Regions from separate parts of the Novilysobacter viscosus genome, predicted to be linked through region 1. Evidence: predicted binding sites of a transcription regulator. Region 1 holds the regulator's gene; the other holds the start of a gene.

Region 1 (3,413 bases):
CCCGCGCCGAACCCATCGACGACGGTGGGGTGATCGCGCTGATCGGACCGACCGGCGCCGGCAAGACCACCACCCTGGCCAAGCTGGCCGCCCGCTACGCCCAGCGCCACCGCGCGCGTGACGTCGCCCTGGTCACCACCGACACCGAACGTGCCGGCGCCCGCGAGCAACTGCAGGCGCACGGCCGGCGGATGGGCATCACCGTATGCGAGGCCGACGGACCCGAAGGCCTGGCCGAGACCCTCGACCAGCTGGGCGACTACCCGCTGGTGCTGGTCGATACCGCCGGCTATGCCGCGCGCGACCGCGCCCTGCTCGGCCAGATGACCTGGCTGCGCGCCACCCGCGACGTGCGCTGCCTGCTGGCCCTGCCGGCCACCGCGCACCCGGCCGACCTCAACGAGGTGGTCCGCCGCTACCGCATGGCCGCGCCCGAAGCCGTGGTGCTGACCAAGCTCGACGAGACCGGCCGCCTGGGCGGCGTGCTCTCGGTGGCGGTGCGCAACGGCTTGAACCTGGCCTACACCACCGACGGCCAGCACGTCCCCACCGCGCTGGATGCCGCCGACGCCTCGCGCCTGGTGCTGCAGCTGGAGCACCTGCGGCGCGCCGCCAACAACCCCCTGCTCACCGAGGACCGTCATGCAACCGCCTGACCCCAACGCCCTGCCTGCCGGTCCCGCCGCCCACCCCCACAACGTGATCCCCATGACCCCGCCCACCGCCACCGCCCCCGTCCGCGTGATCGCCGTCGCCAGTGGCAAGGGCGGCGTCGGCAAGACCAGCGTCTCGGTCAACCTGGCCATGGCCCTGCTCAACGCCGGCCAGCGCACGCTGCTGCTGGACACCGACCTGGGGCTGGCCAACGTCGACGTGATGCTCGGGCTGTCGCCGCGCTTCACCCTGGCCGACGTCTTCGCCGGCCGCTGTGACCTGCGCGACACGGTGATCGAAGGCCCGCGCGGGCTGTGGGTGGTGCCCGCCGCCAGCGGCAAGCGGCACATGACCGAACTCACCCCGCAGCAGCACGTCGGGCTGGTGCATGCCTTCAGCGAGCTGGACCTGCCGATCGACACCATGGTGGTCGACAACGCCGCCGGCATCGCCGATGGCGTGCTGACCTTCTGCCAGGCCGCCCAGGACGTGATCGTGGTGGTCTGCGACGAGCCGGCCTCGGTCACCGACGCCTACGCGCTGATCAAGGTGCTCAACCGCGAGCGCGGGGTGAACCGCGTGCAGGTACTGGCCAACCAGGTGCAGCACCCGGCCGAGGGCAGGCAGCTGTTCGAGAAGCTCGAGCGCGTCAGCGCCCGGTTCCTCGACGTGACCCTGGGCTACCTGGGCGCGATCCCGCGCGATGAATGGCTGCGCCGCTCCATCCAGCGCCAGGAAGCGGTGGTCGAGGCGTTCCCGTCGGCACCCTCGTCGGTGGCCTTCCGCGACATCGCGCGTCGCGCCGGCCAGTGGCAGTCGCCGCAGGGCCCGCGCGGGCACGTCGAATTCTTCATCGAGCGGCTGGTGTCGCCGCAACCACGGAGTGCCACCGCATGAGCACCGCCGCCGCCACCTACCGCGCCCACCAGAACGGCGGGGCCGACGACATCGTCGAGCGCCACGGCGAACTGGTCCGGCGCATCGCCCACCACCTGGCCGCGCGCCTGCCGTCCAGCGTCGAGGTCGATGACCTGATCCAGGCCGGGATGCTGGGCCTGATCGACGCGGCCCGCAATTTCCAGGCCGACCAGGGCGCGGCGTTCGAGACCTATGCCTCGATCCGCATCCGCGGCGCGATGATCGACGAGATCCGCCGCGGCGACTGGGTGCCGCGCTCGGTCCACCGCCGCTACCGCGACGTGGTCTCGGCGACCCGCGAGGTCGAGCAGGCCACCGGCCGTGCCGCCACCGCGCAGGAAGTCGCCAGCGCGCTGGGCGTGTCGCTGGACGAATACCACCGCATGCTCGAGGACGCCGCACGCGGGCAGCTGATCAGCCTGGACTCGCATGCCGAGGAACACGACGGCGAACCGCGCCTGGCCTCGCGCAGCGGCGCCACCCCGGCGCGCGAGTTCGAGCACGACGCCTTCCGCCACGCCCTGGGCGGCGCCATCGGCGACCTGCCCGAGCGCGAGCAACTGGTGCTGTCGCTGTACTACGAGCAGGAGCTGAACCTGCGCGAGATCGGCGCGGTGCTGTCGATCAGCGAGTCGCGCGTCTGCCAGATCCATGGCCAGGCCATGTTGCGCCTGCGCGCCCGCCTGGGCGAGTGGAAGGGCGAGGCCGACAACGACGAGTAACCGTTTCGCCCCTCCCGGAAAGGGAGGTCCAGGGATCAAGAAACCCCTCCCGCGGCCGATAGGTCCTTCAGGAACACCCCCGAGCCCCGTATGGACAAGAACATCCGCATCCTCATCGTCGACGACTTCTCGACCATGCGCCGCATCGTCAAGAACCTGCTCAACGACCTTGGATTCTTCAACACCACCGAAGCCGACGACGGCACCACCGCACTGGTGGAGCTGCGCAAGGGCCCGTTCGACCTGGTGATCACCGACTGGAACATGCCCGGCATGCCCGGCATCGACCTGCTCAAGGCGATCCGCTCCGATGCCGGCCTGTCGAAAGTCCCGGTGCTGATGGTGACCGCCGAGGCCAAGCGCGAGCAGATCATCGAGGCCGCGCAGGCGGGCGTCAGCGGCTACGTCATCAAGCCGTTCACCGCCGGCACGCTCAGCGACAAGCTCGAGAAGATCTTCGAGCGGCTGGAGACCGCGGCGTGAATGCGGACGCCGCGGCCGTCTCCGGCGTCCCCACCGACCGGAACGACATCACCCGGCGCCTGCACCAGGCGCTGTGGGCGATGGAGCACGACGACGCCGACGGCTGGCGCGAGCATGTCGATGCGCTGATCGAGTGGCGCACGCAGCCGTTCGTGCAGGGCCTGACCCGGCTCGCGCGCGAACTGGAATCGGCACTGGGCGAAGGCACCGGCGGGTCGGGAGCATCGTTGCCCGATGCGTGCTCGCGGCTGGAGCACGTGGTCACGCTGACCGAGAACGCCAGCATGCACACGCTGGACCTGATCCAGGAGTGCGGCCAGCTGCTGTCCACGCTGCCGGCCGGCGACGACGCATCCGCCGGGGTCGTGGCCGGCATCCGCAGCCGGCTCAGCGAGATGACCGCCGCGCAGGGCTACCAGGACCTCACCGGGCAGATCATCCTGCGCGTGGTCGAACTGGTGCGCGCGGTGCACGCCGGCCTGGGCGACGTCACCGACGGCGCGGCGCCGCTGCAGCTGTCCAACCGCGGCAACGGGCCGTCCGTGGCCGGGCTGGACGAGGCGCCGGCGACCCAGGACGACGCCAACCAGCTGCTGTCTTCGCTGGGCATCTGAGATGGGCGGGCTCGACAACGAC
Region 2 (3,413 bases), on a different contig from region 1:
CGGACAACTTCCCGCGCGCGGCCATGGCGCTTCTCGATGGCGTGCGCGCCGGCGTCGCGTGCCCGGTCACACTCGACCGCGAAGTGATCGGCGCGATCGAGTTCTACAGCCAGAACATACGCGAGCCCGATGCCGACCTGGTTGAAACCCTCGCCATCGTGTCGGCACAACTGGGCCAGGCCTGGCAACGCCAGCGAACCGAAATCGCTCTCAGGGACGCCCACCAGCGCAAGGATGAGTTCCTCGCGATGCTCGCCCACGAACTGCGCAATCCGCTGGCGCCGATCAGCACCGCGCTGCGCATCCTCGACATGCCCGAGGCAAGCGAGTCGATGCACGAGGATGCGCGGCAGATCATCGGGCGACAGGTCGAACACCTGGTGCGCCTGGTTGACGATCTGTTGGATGTGTCGCGTTTCATCGGGGGCAAAGTCACGCTGAGACCCGAACTTACCGACCTCGAGCGCGTGGTGTCGCGCGCCATCGAAGTCGCCCTGCCGACGTTGAAGGCGCGGAACCACGACTTTGTCGCCCACCTGCCTTCGTCACCGGTCATGCTGGACGTCGACGAGGTGCGCATTACCCAGGCCATCGGCAACCTCCTCACCAACGCCGCCCGCTACACCCCGCCGGGCGGGAGCGTGGTGCTGGAGGCCCAGGCCGGCCCGCGCACCGTCGAGGTGGGCGTGCGCGACACCGGCATCGGCATCGACGCGTCGATGGTCGACAAGGTATTCGACCTGTTCGTCCAGGCCGACCATGACGATGCCAGCACCCACGGCGGCCTTGGCATTGGCCTGACCCTCGCGCGCCAGCTTGTGCGCCTGCATGGTGGCGACATCACCGTCTCCAGTGCGGGCCGCGGCCAGGGTTCGTTGTTCCTGCTGACCCTGCCCCGGTCGGACAGGCCTGCCGCGCAGACCGACCCCGAGGGGGAAGCGACCGCCATCGCCCCGATCGACGTGCTGGTGGTCGACGATAACCAGGATGCGGCCTGGAGCATGGCACTCCTCCTGCGGTTGTCGAACCACAACGTGCGCACATGCAACGACGGCGCCAGTGCGCTGGCAGCGGCTGCCGAACGCCGGCCCCGGCTCATCCTGCTCGATCTCGGCATGCCCGGCATGGACGGCTTCGAGGTCGCTCGCCGCCTTCGCGCCGAACCCGGCGCCCCCTTGGTCATCGTTGCCCTGAGCGGGTGGGGCCAGCAGTCCGACCGCGAGCGCACTGCTGAAGCCGGGTTTGATCGTCACCTGGTCAAACCGGTAGCGGCCGGTGAGTTGGAGCGCCTGCTGGAGGACGTTGCAGCCGGTCGGTTCACTCGCTGAGGCTGAATGACGGGGTCGAGGGTAGCGGGCTGAGACACTCCCCCTTGGCTGTGAAATCCTGGCTACCCGCGTCTTCAGTCGTCTGTGACGCTGTTCACCACGCGCGCACGCGTACCCTCGAGTCGCAGTTGGGCCGGCGCCGGAGAAGCGCCGGTGTCCGGTGAAGGGCGCTGTAGACCAGCAACATATCGAGCCCCCAGACACTCCGCACCAGGGGCGCCACCACCACCCCGTGCATCCGGAAGCCTTCTCCCAGCGGGCTACCCCTGAGCGGCAGCACGATGAACCCGATGAACAGCGTTACCCACGCCGCGGCGAACAGCACCCCTCGTAGCGCGGAACGTAGAGGGCCAGCTCAACCGGAAATGAATCCGCCCCCCTTCTAGGGGCGTTAATTGCGATCCGTGAACCAAACCACGTCAGTTTTCGGCGCCCACGCCGATACTCCCTTCAGGCCCTATCTGCGGCCACCCTGTCTCGGAATCCGCCCACCCATGCTCCTGCGCTCGCTGTGTTGCGTTCTATTGGCCGTCCTGCCTCTGCACGGACTCGCGCAGGACGCGCGGACAGCAGGACGCCAACGCGATGACGCCCACGCCCACCCCGCCCCGGCGCTGGAGACGATCGCGGCGGTGCGTGTCGATAGCGATGGCGACAACCTGCCAGACCGATTGGGAACCCGGGCCCACGTGCGCGGCATCGCCACCGTCCCAACGGGCGATCGGGGCTTCCAGACGGTCATCCAGGACCGCACCGGCGGCATCGGCCTCTTCCACCGCGGCCTTTCGCTGGCGGTGAAGCCGGGCGACGTCCTCGAAGCCGTCGGGGAAGTCGCGCAGTACCGCGGCGCAGTCCAGCTGAGGGACGTGGATGTCCGGATCGTCGGCCACGCCCCATTGCCCAAAGCCCGAACCCTCCCGCTCGCGGACGCTGCAGGATGGCGATACATGGGGCAACGGTTGCACGTGCGCGGCCGCATCGAAGAAGTCTCGCTCGCCGAGTTCGGACTGGTGAATATCCGTGACGACAAGGGCACGCAATTCGCGCTTTTCGTTCCCGATACGCTGACTTCGCAGATCGACTGGCAAGGGCTTTCCCAGGGCGCGGAAGTTGCGGCTACCGGGGTGTTGTCGATCCATAAAATGTCGTTGCCTTATGACAGTGGCTTCCAACTGATCCTGGGGGATAGCGCGGACATGCAGGTGGTCGCGCCGCCGGTCGCACGCATGCCGCGCTGGGTGCTGTGGGCGGTCGCTGCGACAGTCGGACTTGTGAGTCTGGTGCTGCTGGCCTTCCACCTGGTCCACCGACGCCATCGCGAACGGGACCGCGAAATCAAGACGCTCGCCGCGCTGTCGAGCACCCTTGCAACAACCGACGATGGCGAGACGCAGCTTGCGCGCCATGCCTGCGACATCCTCACCGCGTACGGCGTCGTTGATGCTGCGATGGTGCAGGTATTCGACGATCGCGGCTGCCTCCAGCAAGTGGCGGTTTCAACCGTCGACCCGCAACTCGGCAAGACACTCGAGGGCCCCGAAGCGTTTTACATCCCGGGGCACCTTGCCACAGAGCACGGACGCCAGATCGAGGAGCGGGTTGCGGACAAGGGGCTCAGCCTTCTGGCCGTGCATCCGCTACTCACGCAGTCGGGATCGCTCGGCTTCCTCGTCGCGCTCTCGCCGCGTCGCCGCAAGCCCACGGCTGCCCAGGACCGCACGCTGCTCGCGTCGGTGAAGCTGTTGACCATGGCGCTGGAAAATCAGCGCAGCCACGAGCGTGCGCGCGCGGAGAACCGCGAGTTGCAGCAGCTGGTTATCACCGACGAACTCACCCGCCTCTACAACCGCCGGTTTCTTGACGAGTACCTGCGCGTGCAGGTGCCGCTGGCGGTGCGGCGGGGCAGCGGCCTCGCCTTCCTCGCGCTGGACATCGACCATTTCAAGCGCATCAACGACACCCACGGCCATCACGTCGGCGACCGCGTGCTGTCCGACATCGGCGTGCTGCTGCGCCAGGCCAGTCGTAGCTCCGACCTCGCCGTACGCCTCGGTGGCGAGGAGTTCCTGCTGGTGATCGCCGAGG

The links. The regulator FliA, encoded in region 1, starts transcription of late flagellar genes. The targets are predictions, from matches to a motif close to TAAAGTTTNNCNNNCNNNGGCCGATAA.
Region 2: ACJQWL_RS03130 (GGDEF domain-containing protein) is a predicted target of FliA. The motif match lies at 1,747-1,773, and genes of this name have one in related genera.

The regions. Positions count from the first base shown of each region.
Region 1 is NZ_JBJMAV010000002.1:351,103-354,515, forward strand. Features, by position in the region: gene flhF (flagellar biosynthesis GTPase FlhF) at 1-656, shown strand, start outside; gene ACJQWL_RS05315 (MinD/ParA family protein) at 709-1,551, shown strand; gene ACJQWL_RS05320 (RNA polymerase sigma factor FliA) at 1,548-2,294, shown strand; gene cheY (chemotaxis response regulator CheY) at 2,385-2,777, shown strand; gene ACJQWL_RS05330 (protein phosphatase CheZ) at 2,774-3,391, shown strand; gene ACJQWL_RS05335 (chemotaxis protein CheA) at 3,393-3,413, shown strand, end outside.
Region 2 is NZ_JBJMAV010000001.1:671,219-674,631, forward strand. Features, by position in the region: gene ACJQWL_RS03125 (hybrid sensor histidine kinase/response regulator) at 1-1,328, shown strand, start outside; gene ACJQWL_RS03130 (GGDEF domain-containing protein) at 1,823-3,413, shown strand, end outside.